2 linked regions of the Thiocapsa bogorovii genome follow. Each later gene encodes a partner of the first gene's protein in a complex. Links are inferred from orthologs where the notes say so. Each region holds a gene or a part of one and is shown in the gene's direction. Other genes may lie near its edges.

Region 1 (6,858 bases):
GATAGCGTGCCGGGGTGACGCCGGTCCGCCGTTTGAAGAGCCGCCGGAAAAAGGTTGGATCCTCGTAACCGACACGATGGGCGATCAGATCGGTGGTCTCGCTGGTGGTCTCCAGCAGGTGCTTGGCCTCCTCGACCCGTAGGGTCTGGACATACTCGACCGGCGAGTAGCCGGTTGCAGCCTGGAAGCGTCGTTTGAAGGTGCGCTCGGCGAGACCGGACTCGGCGACAAGACGGGCCACCGGATTGTCGAGGCTGTAGTGCTCGGCGATCCACGCCTGGCAGCGTGCAATGACGGCGTCCTCATGACGTCGAGGCCGCGCACCGGCGGCGTAGAGCATCTGGCCTTCGCTGCGATCGCCGAACAGGAAGAGCTTGGCCAGGCGCACCGCCTCGGCCTCGCCGCAAAACCGGGCAACCAAATACAGCGCCAGATCCTCCCAAGCAGCCGCACCGCCGCTGGTGACGATGCGTCCGTCTTCTCCGCTCAGAGAGAGGATGCGTTCCGGACGCAATCGCACCCCGGCGTAGTAGTGCTTGAAGAGACCCGTGACGCTCCAATGACTGGTCGCCTCCTGGCCGTCGAGCAGGCCGGCATCGGCCAGTAGGACGGAGCCGGTGCAGACCGAGCAGAGGGTTGCGCCGGAGCGGTAGCGCTCGCGCAGCCAGCGCGCTTCCTCCGGCCAGCGACCGCGCGGATCGCTGTCGGCGGCAAGGGCCAAGTCGGTGACGACGATGATATCGGTCTCGGTGACCGTATCGATGCCTGCGTGCGGGGCGATCGGGATGCCCAAGGGACTCGGGAAGGGTGTAGCACGGGCGGCGAGGATCTGCACATCGAGACGGGCGGCGGCGGCCGGCTCGCCGGTCAGCTCGGACCAGGTCACACCGACCGAGGAGAAGACCTCGAACAGGCCATAGAGTGCAGCCGGCATGCTTTCAGGCAACGCCAGCAGGCTCACGGACACAGGTGCCGGGTGTCGCTCGCGGCTCATCGTAAAATCTTGACCGAAATGCCCCGTTTTTGTCCAGCATGCCTCTGCCGCGACCCGGCGATCCGGAGGATCCTGAGCCTACCCCGCCAACAACGCCGGAGCACAACCATGTCACTGTCACTCGCAGAGAAACCGACCTTCGATCAACAAGACGCCGAAACCTTTGCCGAGCGCATCGGGCAGATCCTCGACTCCGGTGCCGTCGCCGTCATGCTCTCGATCGGACACCGCACCGGGTTGCTCGACCTCATGGCCAAGCTGCCGCCGAGCACCAGCCACCGCATCGCCTCGGAGGCGGGACTGTCGGAGCGCTATGTGCGCGAATGGCTTGCGGCCATGACCACCGGTCGCATCGTCCGGTACGACCCGGTGCGTCGAACCTACACGCTGCCGGCCGAGCATGCCGCGTGCCTCACGCGCGACGGGATCATCGGCAACTTCGCCGTCTACGCCCAGTATGTGACCCTGATGGGCCAGGTCCAGGATCGCACACTCGCCTGCTTCGAGACCGGGGATGGTCTGGGCTACGGCGACTTCCCGGACTTTCACCAGGTGATGTGCGAGGACAGCAACCAGACCGTGGTCGCGCAGCTCTTCGACACGCTGCTCCCGCTGGTCCCCGGACTCAACCGGCGCCTCGAGGCCGGGATCGAGGTCTTGGACGCCGGCTGCGCACGTGGCCGGGCCCTGATCGCGATGGCGCAGCGTTATCCGCGCAGCCGCTTTACCGGCTACGACCTCTGTCCCGACGCCATCGCGGATGCGACGCGCGACGCACGGGCGAACGGAACGGAGAACGTCCGTTTCGAAGTGCGGGACCTGAGCCACTTCCAGGAGCGGGAGCGGTACGACTTCGTCGTCTCCTTCGATGCGGTGCACGATCAGAAAGACCCCCGGGACCTCTTGAGACGCCTCTGCGGGGCGCTGCGTCCCGGCGGTGTCTATCTGATGCAGGACATCGGCGGCTCCGCACACCTGGAGAAGAATCTCGACTTTCCGATGGCATCGCTGCTTTATGCGATCTCCTGCGTCCACTGCACGCCCGTCTCGCTCGGACAAGGCGGAGAGGGACTCGGCACCATGTGGGGTTGGGAGACCGCGGAGGGGATGCTGCGCGAAGCCGGCTTCGCGGAGATCGAGCGGCATGTGCTTCCGCATGACCCGATGAATGTCTGGTTCGTCTCGCGGAAGGGTTGAGTGCGGCGAATCGCGGCCGACTGCCCCGCTCGTGCACTGCCGCCAGCTCGGCGGCGTGCGCGACGCTGCATGCGAGCGCGGAACCGGAGGCTCTACACCCGATGCTGACGAGGGCAGGACCGCGTGCACTGCAACCGCGGCGACGCTGTGCGAGAATCCTCGCCTTGTCGTCGTCGCGAGGTAATGCCGTCCATGCACCCGGTGGCCCTGAAGAAGATGCCGTCTCCGCTCGGTCCGCCGCTGCCCGGTCGACCCGGCGAACGCCTACTGTGGGGGCGACTGTACGGCGCAAGCGTCGCGCTCGCGATCGCGGAGGCCGCCCGCGCGCATGAGGGACTCATCCTGGCTGTCGTGCCGGATGTTCAAGCCGCCGCGCATCTTCGCGCCGAGCTCGGATTCTTTCTGGCAGGGAGCGGGCTTGCGCTGCTGGGCTTTCCGGACTGGGAGACACTGCCCTACGACGTCTTCTCCCCGCTTCCGGAGCTGGTCTCGGAGCGGCTGTTGACGCTGCACCGCTTGCCGGGGCTCGAGAAAGGTGTCTTGGTCGTCCCGGTCGGCACCCTGATGCAACGCTTGCCGCCGCGCGAGTACGTGGACAGGCAGTCCCTGGTGCTCGCGGTCGGGGATCGGCTGGACCTGGACGCGACCCGTCGCCGCCTGGAGCGTGCCGGCTATTCCTGCGTCTCCCAGGTCATCGGTCACGGCGAGTATGCGGTGCGCGGGTCGCTGCTGGACGTCTTCCCGATGGGCAGCGAGGTCCCGCTGCGGATCGATCTCTTCGATCAGGAGATCGAGACCATCCGGACCTTCGACCCGGAGACCCAGCGTTCTCAGGAGAAGCTCGAGCAGGTTCGGATGCTGCCGGCGCGCGAGTTCCCGCTGACCGAGGAGGCGATCTCGGGGTTTCGCCAGCGCTATCGGGCAAGCTTCGAGGGCGACCCGCAATCCAGCCTGGTCTATCGCGAGGTGTCGGAGGGGCGCACGCCGGCCGGGCTTGAATACTATCTGCCGCTTTTTTTCGAGGCGACCGCGACCCTCTTCGACTATCTGCCCGCGGGCGTCCTGGCCTTGGAGTCCGACGCCTGTCGCGAGACCGCAACGACCTTCATTGCCGGCGTCGCTCAGCGCTACGAGCAGCGTCGTCACGACATCGAACGTCCGCTCCTTGCGCCGGCCAAGCTCTATCTCCACCCCGACGAGATGGCCGGGGCGCTCAACCGGCTGTCGGGCGTTCTCTATCAGTCGCACGAGGTGACGGATCGACGCAAGGGGTATGCGGCGTTCCACAACTTCGCGACGAGCACCCTGCCCCCGCTCGCCATCCAAGCGCGCGCGGCGCATCCCGCGCAAGCCTTGCAGGACTTTCTGAGCGCGCCCGAGCGTCGGGTCCTGTTCGTCGCCGAGAGTACGGGGCGGCGCGAGATGCTCGCCGAGCACTTGGCCGGGTTCAACATCCGCGCCCGTCAGGTCGATGGCTGGCAAGCCTTCATCGACGGCGATCTCGACCTGGCGTTGACCGTCGCCCCGTTGGAGCGCGGGCTCGTGCTGGAAGACCGCGGCATCGCCCTGGTGACCGAAACTCAGCTCTATGGCGAGCGGGTGCGCCAGGAGCGGCGGCGCCGAGCGCGCGAGCGCGACAGCGACGCCATCGTGCGCAACCTCACCGAGCTGACCGAAGGTGCGCCGGTCGTCCACGAAGAGCACGGTGTCGGGCGTTATCTGGGGCTACAGACCCTGCAGGTCGGCGGCATGACCACCGAGTTCCTCGCGCTCGAATATGCCAACGGCGACAAACTCTATGTCCCGGTCAGCTCGCTGCATCTGATCTCACGCTACACGGGCGCCTCGCCCGAGAACGCGCCCCTGCACCGTCTCGGGGGCGAGCAGTGGGACCGGATCAAACGCAAGGCCGCGCAGAAAGCGCACGACGTGGCCGCCGAGCTGCTGGATATCTACGCACGGCGCGCCGCCCGCGAGGGCGTAGCCTGCCCTGCCCCGGGGGACGACTATGCCGCCTTCGCCGCCGCCTTCCCCTTCGAGGAGACGCCCGATCAGCTGCGCGCCATCGAGGGTGTGATCGCGGACATGGAAGACGCCAGGCCGATGGATCGGGTGGTCTGCGGCGATGTCGGCTTCGGCAAGACCGAGGTGGCCATGCGAGCGGCCTTCATGGCCGTGCAGGGCGGACGTCAGGTCGCCGTACTCGTCCCGACCACATTGCTCGCCCAACAGCATTTCGAGAATTTCTCGGACCGCTTCGCCGACTGGCCGATCAAGATCGAGAGCTTGTCGCGGTTTCGCACCGCCAAGGAGCAGAAGAAGGTGCTGGAAGGTCTGGCCGACGGCACGGTCGACATCTTGGTCGGGACCCACAAGCTGCTGCAGCCCACTCTGAAATTCAAGAATCTGGGACTGGCGATCATCGACGAAGAGCACCGTTTCGGGGTGCGCCATAAGGAGCAGCTCAAAAACCTGCGCAGCGAGGTCGATGTCCTCACGCTCACGGCAACGCCGATTCCGCGCACGCTCAACATGGCCATGTCCGGCCTGCGGGATCTGTCCATCATCGCCACGCCGCCGGTCGAGCGTCATCCGATCAAGACCTTCGTCAGCCCGTGGAGCGACAGCCTGATTCAGGAGGCGGTGCTGCGCGAGCTCAAACGCGGTGGTCAGGTCTATTTCCTGCACAACGAGGTCGAGACGATCGAGAACCAGGCACAGAAGCTCGAGGCCCTGATCCCGGAGGCGCGCGTGCAGGTCGCGCACGGACAGATGCGCGAGCGCGATCTCGAGCGGGTAATGCGCGACTTCTATCACCAGCGCTTCAACCTGCTGGTCTGCACCACCATCGTCGAGAGCGGTATCGACGTTCCGAGCGCCAACACCATCGTCATCAATCGGGCGGACAAGCTCGGTCTAGCACAACTGCATCAGCTGCGGGGACGGGTCGGGCGCTCGCACCATCGCGCCTATGCCTATCTCATCACGCCACCGACCAAGGCGATGACGGCGGACGCCAAGAAGCGCCTGGAGGCAATCGAATCGATGGAGGATCTGGGAGCCGGCTTCACGCTCGCGACCCATGATCTCGAGATCCGCGGCGCGGGCGAGCTGCTCGGGGACGAGCAATCCGGTCAGATCCACGAGGTCGGATTCTCGCTCTACATGGACCTGCTCGAACGCGCCGTCCAGGCGCTCAAGGCCGGTCGCACGCCCGAGCTCGATCGTCCGCTCAGCCACGGCGCCGAGATCGACCTCGGCCTACCCGCCCTCTTGCCGAGCGACTATCTGCCCGACGTGCACGCGCGGCTCGTGATGTACAAGCGGATTGCGAGTGCCGCCACGACAGGCGATCTTCGGGAGCTGCAGGTGGAGATGATCGATCGCTTCGGTCTGCTGCCCGAACCGGCCAAGAACCTGCTCGAGATCACCGAGCTGAAGCTGAAGGTCCAGCCGTATGGGATCCGCAAGATCGAAGCGGGCCCGGCGAGCGGGCGAATCCTCTTCGACGAGACGCCGAGCATCGACCCCGGCAATCTGATCCGCCTGATTCAGCAGAGGCCGAAGGAGTTCAAGCTGGACGGCAGCGACAAGTTGCGGTTTTACCGGGACATGGCCGAGCCGCAGCGCCGGCTACAAGAGGTCAATGCGGTGCTCCGGCAATTGATGGGGTGACGGCCGCAAGGGGTGGCCGCGTCGGCAACAGGGCCGACGCCGGCCTAGCGGAAAGCACGATATCGCCGACCGGGCTCCGCGTAGCGTCCGGGCGGGGCGAAGGACACACTAAACTCCCAGCCTCAACGCCTCTTCGTCTTCTCGCACTCCGCGCAGATGCCGTAGAGTACGAGCGAGTGATCCTCGATCCGGAAGTTGCGCTCCTCGGCGATCTTGGACTGGCGCTCTTCGATGATCGGGTCGCAAAACTCCACGACCTTGCCGCATTTGACGCAGACCAGATGGTCGTGGTGGTCTCCGCTGTTGAGCTCGAAGACCGACTGCCCGGTCTCGAAGTGACGCCTACACACGAGCCCCGCCCCCTCGAACTGGGTCAAGACGCGGTAGACGGTCGCAAGCCCGATCTCCTCGCCGTTGTTGAGGAGCTCCTTGTAGACATCCTCGGCGCTCAGGTGGCGCTTACCGCAGTTCTCTAGAATGGCGAGGATCGCGACCCTGGGTGCGGTGACCTTGAGACCCGCCTGTTTGATCTGCTCGATTTCCAAATCCCATCTCCCCGTCTGAGGCAGTTCCCGCGCCGCGCGCGGGCCTGCCCGATTCGTCTTCTGATTCGTCGCCACGATGATCGGATCGGGGCGCTGCTGTATCATGCCTGGGTTCACTCCAAACGCGCTGTTTTCAAGACATGCGAAAGTTGGTCTATTTCTCGATCCTCGGCTTCCTGGTCACGCTCGCGATGGGCGGCTGCTCCCGTGACAAAAAGCCCGAAGAGTACCGGGGCTCTGTCCTGGAAGATCTCCCATTTGTCTATAAGATGACGGTGCAACAAGGCAATATCATCACCGAGGAGATGGTCGATCGCCTGGAGCTCGGGATGAACAAGCGCCAGGTCCAATTTCTGTTGGGTACGCCCCTGCTGACGGACTTCTTCCAGACCAATCGCTGGGACTACACCTATACGATCCAGCGCGGGCACGATCCCATGGAGATCC
Region 2 (4,592 bases), 1.8 Mb from region 1 along the record:
CAGCTCTCGGCAATGGGACAACAGCTTGCCGGGCTGACTGCCGCAGTCTACGGCAGCAAATCGGATGTCGACGACATCAAACGCCGCTTGGAACGTTTGGAGCGGCGATTGGAGCTTCATGACGAACATTGAGTGCCGCCTGTAGTACCCGCCGATCGGTGACGCGGCGGCCACACCTGCCTTTGCATCTTCTCCGACACGGGGGCCAGCCTTATTCGTCGGCCCGTAGCCATCCGCTGCAGACCGCGCGATCCTCTGCGACGGGTGGAGGCGTTCGAGCGGCCTTTGCGGAATAATCGCGGATTGGCCGCCCACCGCCGCAGGTCTCCCAGCCCTATGGACACAATCCGCATTCGCGGCGCACGCACCCACAATCTGAAAAGCATCGATCTGGATCTCCCGCGCGAGCGGCTGATCGTCTTCACCGGCCTGTCGGGATCCGGCAAATCCTCCCTCGCCTTCGACACCATTTATGCCGAGGGGCAGCGCCGCTACGTCGAGTCGCTATCCGCCTACGCCCGGCAGTTCCTCTCGATCATGGACAAGCCGGACCTGGATCATATCGAGGGCCTCTCACCGGCCATCTCGATCGAGCAGAAGACGACCTCGCACAATCCGCGCTCGACCGTCGGCACCATCACCGAGATCTACGACTATCTGCGCCTGCTCTTCGCGCGGGTCGGCCAGCCGCGCTGTCCAGCGCATGACGAGGCGCTGGAGGCCCAGACCATCAGCCAGATGGTCGACCAGGTGATGGCGCTGCCGGAGGGCGATCGGCTCATGCTGCTCGCACCCGTCGTCTCGGCGCGCAAGGGCGAGTACCAGCGGCTAATCGGCGAGCTGCATGCACAAGGCTTCGTGCGCGCACGCATCGACGGCGATCTCTGCGAGCTCGACGACCCGCCCGAGCTGGACATCAAGAAGAAGCACGACATCGAGGTGGTGGTGGACCGCTTCCGCGTGCGGCCGGATCTCGCCCTACGTCTGGCCGAATCCTTCGAGACCGCGCTCAAGCTCTCCGGAGGCATCGCCCGCATCGCCGCGATCGACGAACCCGAGCGGCCGATGATCACCTTCTCGGCGTCCTTCGCCTGCCCGGTCTGCGGCTACAGCATCCCGGAGCTCGAGCCGCGGATCTTCTCCTTCAACAACCCGGGCGGCGCCTGCCCCACCTGCGACGGGCTCGGCATGGAGCAGTTCTTCGACCCCGCCAAGGTGGTTCTCCATCCGGAGCTGAGCCTAGCCGGCGGCGCGGTGCGCGGATGGGATCGGCGCAATGCCTTCTATTTTCAGGTGATCCGTACGCTGGGCGAGCACTATGGCTTCGACGTCGAGGCCCCTTGGAACGAGCTGAACGCCGGGGATCAGCAGCTGATCCTCTTCGGCACCGGCAAGGAGAAGATCAAGCTCAAGCTGCCACACGAGCGGGGTGCCGCCAAGGTGCGCCCCTTCGAGGGCATCATCCGCAACATGGAGCGGCGCTACAAAGAGACCGACTCCAGTGCGGTCCGCGAGGAGTTGGCACGTTATCTCTCCCACCAGCCCTGCCCGACCTGCGGCGGCTCACGTCTGAACGAAGCGGCCCGCCATGTCTTTTTGGAGGACCACAACCTGCCCGCGGTCGCCGCAATGCCCGTGGGTGACTCGCTGCGCTTCTTCGAGAAGCTGGAGCTGCCCGGCAAGCGCGGCGAGATCGGAGCGCGGGTGATCAAGGAGATCGCCACCCGGCTGCGCTTCCTGGTCGACGTTGGGCTCGACTATCTGACCCTCGACCGCAGCGCCGAGACGCTCTCCGGCGGTGAAGCGCAACGCATCCGTCTCGCCAGCCAGATCGGTGCCGGGCTTGTCGGTGTCATGTACATCCTGGACGAGCCATCGATTGGCCTGCATCAGCGCGACAATGCCCGTCTGCTCAAGACCCTGACCCACCTGCGCGACATCGGCAACACGGTCATCGTGGTCGAGCACGACGAGGAGGCGATCCGCTCGGCCGATCTGGTCGTCGATCTGGGGCCGGGCGCCGGCGTACACGGCGGCGAGATCGTCGCCCAAGGGACCGCCGAGGCGATCGCCGCCGCGCCTGCGTCCTTGACCGGACGCTATCTGTCCGGTGATCTGCGAATCGACATCCCGAGCCAGCGCAAGCCCAACGACCGGGATCGGCAGTTGCGCATCCTGGGTGCTCGGGGCAACAACCTGCGCACCGTCGATGCCGAGATCCCGGTCGGCTGCTTCGTCTGCATCACCGGGGTCTCGGGCTCTGGCAAGTCCACCCTGATCAACGACACGCTCTTCCCGGTCGCCGCGCGTCATCTCAACGGCGCCAGCCTGCAACCGGCACCCCATAGCGCCATCGAAGGGCTCGACTTCTTCGACAAGGTCGTCGATATCGATCAGAGCCCCATCGGTCGGACCCCGCGCTCCAACCCCGCCACCTACACCGGACTCTTCAACCTGGTGCGCGACCTCTTCGCCGCCGTGCCCGAGGCGCGCTCGCGCGGCTACGGTCCCGGCCGCTTCAGCTTCAACGTCAAGGGCGGGCGTTGCGAGGCCTGCAAAGGGGACGGACTCATTCGGGTCGAGATGCACTTCCTGCCCGATATCTATGTCCAGTGCGACACCTGCAAGGGCCGACGCTACAACCGCGAGACGCTCGAGATCCGCTACAAGGGCAAGACCATCGACGAGGTCCTGAACCTCACCATCGAAGACGCGCTCGAGTTCTTCTCGCCCGTGCAGCTCATCAAGCGCAAGCTCCAGACCCTCATGGACGTCGGCCTAGCCTATGTCCGGCTCGGCCAGAGCGCCACCACGCTCTCCGGAGGCGAGGCCCAGCGTGTCAAACTCAGCCGCGAGCTCAGCAAGCGGGATACCGGCCGGACACTCTATATCCTGGACGAGCCCACCACCGGCCTGCACTTCCACGACGTCAAGCATCTGCTCGACGTCCTGCACCGCTTCCGCGACCAGGGCAACACCGTGGTCGTCATCGAGCACAACCTGGATGTGATCAAGACCGCGGATTGGATCATCGACCTGGGGCCCGAGGGCGGGCACCGGGGCGGCGAGATCATCGCCGTCGGCACGCCCGAAGAGATTGCCGCGAACGACCGGTCGCATACCGGGCGATTTTTGAGGCCGTTGTTGGAGAGGGGGTGGTGAGGGGACCAATCATCGTCTCGGCCATTCGGCATCCCGCCGGATCCACGCCGCGCGGGTCGCTCCCGTCGCGCCCTGCGGACCGTTCCGAGCGGAGGCCGCAAATCGTTGCGTTGGGCCGTGTCAACCGATGGGCTCGGGCCTAAAGGGATCGAATCGAAGCTATCGAGTGACCACATCGACGGCTCGCGCCGATCCATGTTTCCCGGCCATCGCCAGCAGGTGAATTGAACCTGAACCTGCACCCTTAAACCCCGAGCTTCAGGCGGCGCAGGCCCAGGTCAAAGGCCAGCTGAGCGCACGGGAAGCCGACTACCCCGGTCTTCTTGCGGCCTGGGGCAACCTGAAGCAGAGCCCGGCAGCCGAAACCAAGACCAATCGTGCGTTGGAGGCGCGGGTCGCCGGGATCGACAGCAGCGTCCAGGCACGCAAGGGCGCCGATTCGAGTCGCTCGATCGAGGCGACCTCAGTCCCTCCACTCACTGAAGACGAAGTCCTGCTCGGCGCGTTGGGTATGGCAGGCGAAACAGGCCGCGCCACCGTCCGTGACCAGTCGCTGGTCGCGGCTGTCATCGGCCCAGCCCTCGAAGCCCCAACCGCCAGTGCCGGCGAAGCGCGCCGAATCCTTAACCATGACGCCGAGCAGTACACGGTTGCCTTCGGTGGACGCCTGGTCTTGTGTTAGGTATTCGAGCTGGTCGAACACCAGCACGGATCCGTCTGCGAAGGTGCCGGCTTGTAGTCCGGCGAGCGCCGGTTCGTTGGCATAGATGTGATGGATGCCCAGAAACGGGTCCTCGAGTGGATGGCCGGGATGGATGGTCATGGATTTGACGTGCGTCCAGCCACGGTAGGCATCTGGGTAGTCGATGAGGTCCGAGGCGACGGCCGATGTGCTCATGCCTGCGAACAGCGTCACTGAAATCAGGGTCTTGTTCATCGTGAGCTCTCCTCGTGGGTGGAATGAATCAGGCATCGAGACGAGTGTGCCGGGATCCGTCTCGGCTTTGGACCGGCTTTTAGCGGCTCTGCACACGTGTTGCAGGTTGATGCGCATCGGTCCGTCAGGACACTGGTATCGACTCGATACTGACTAAAGAAAAGCACGGCATCGAGGTTCTGTCAAGAAAGTATCGACGCGATACTATTTCCCGGCTAAGCTCGAGACATGACTTCGCTGGAGGGCTGAGCAAAGATGTCGGAGACCGCGATCAGGGAGCTTCACGACCACCTCGAGCGCCTCTGCAATCTGCTGCGGGCCCAAGCGCGTGCGGCGGGCACGGGTCTGGGCCTCCAGCCTGTGCAGTTGGATGCGCTCCACTACCTTGCGCTTTGCAACCGCTATTCCGACACCCCGCAGGCCGTGACCGAATACCTTGGGTTGACCAAGGGGACGGTCTCGCAGACCATCAAGGTTTTGCAGGCAAGGGCGC

The links. The genes of interacting proteins can lie anywhere in the genome.
Region 2: the proteins of mfd (region 1) and uvrA are in contact, whole or in part, in a crystal structure (PDB 4DFC), measured with the Escherichia coli proteins. The link is inferred for Thiocapsa bogorovii from one-to-one orthologs.

Annotation. Positions count from the first base shown.
Region 1 is NZ_CP089309.1:3,857,997-3,864,854, reverse strand. Bases 2,010-6,066 are described here. They hold mfd (transcription-repair coupling factor), read left to right. Parts: upstream 2,010-2,383; coding sequence 2,384-5,866; downstream 5,867-6,066. Other genes in these bases: fur (ferric iron uptake transcriptional regulator), read right to left, coding at 5,989-6,066; LT988_RS17240 (class I SAM-dependent methyltransferase), read left to right, coding at 2,010-2,191. Outside these bases: LT988_RS17245 (GlxA family transcriptional regulator), read right to left, coding at 1-994; more of LT988_RS17240, read left to right, coding at 1,103-2,009; more of fur, read right to left, coding at 6,067-6,411; LT988_RS17225 (outer membrane protein assembly factor BamE), read left to right, coding at 6,552-6,858. UniProt on the Escherichia coli protein: Couples transcription and DNA repair by recognizing RNA polymerase (RNAP) stalled at DNA lesions. Mediates ATP-dependent release of RNAP and its truncated transcript from the DNA, and recruitment of nucleotide excision repair machinery to the damaged site.
Region 2 is NZ_CP089309.1:2,095,021-2,099,612, forward strand. What follows is about bases 1-3,362. They hold uvrA (excinuclease ABC subunit UvrA), read left to right. Parts: upstream 1-336; coding sequence 337-3,162; downstream 3,163-3,362. Other genes in these bases: LT988_RS09515 (hypothetical protein), read left to right, coding at 1-132. Outside these bases: LT988_RS09525 (cytochrome P460 family protein), read right to left, coding at 3,626-4,099; LT988_RS09530 (MarR family winged helix-turn-helix transcriptional regulator), read left to right, coding at 4,355-4,592. UniProt on the Escherichia coli protein: The UvrABC repair system catalyzes the recognition and processing of DNA lesions. UvrA is an ATPase and a DNA-binding protein. A damage recognition complex composed of 2 UvrA and 2 UvrB subunits scans DNA for abnormalities.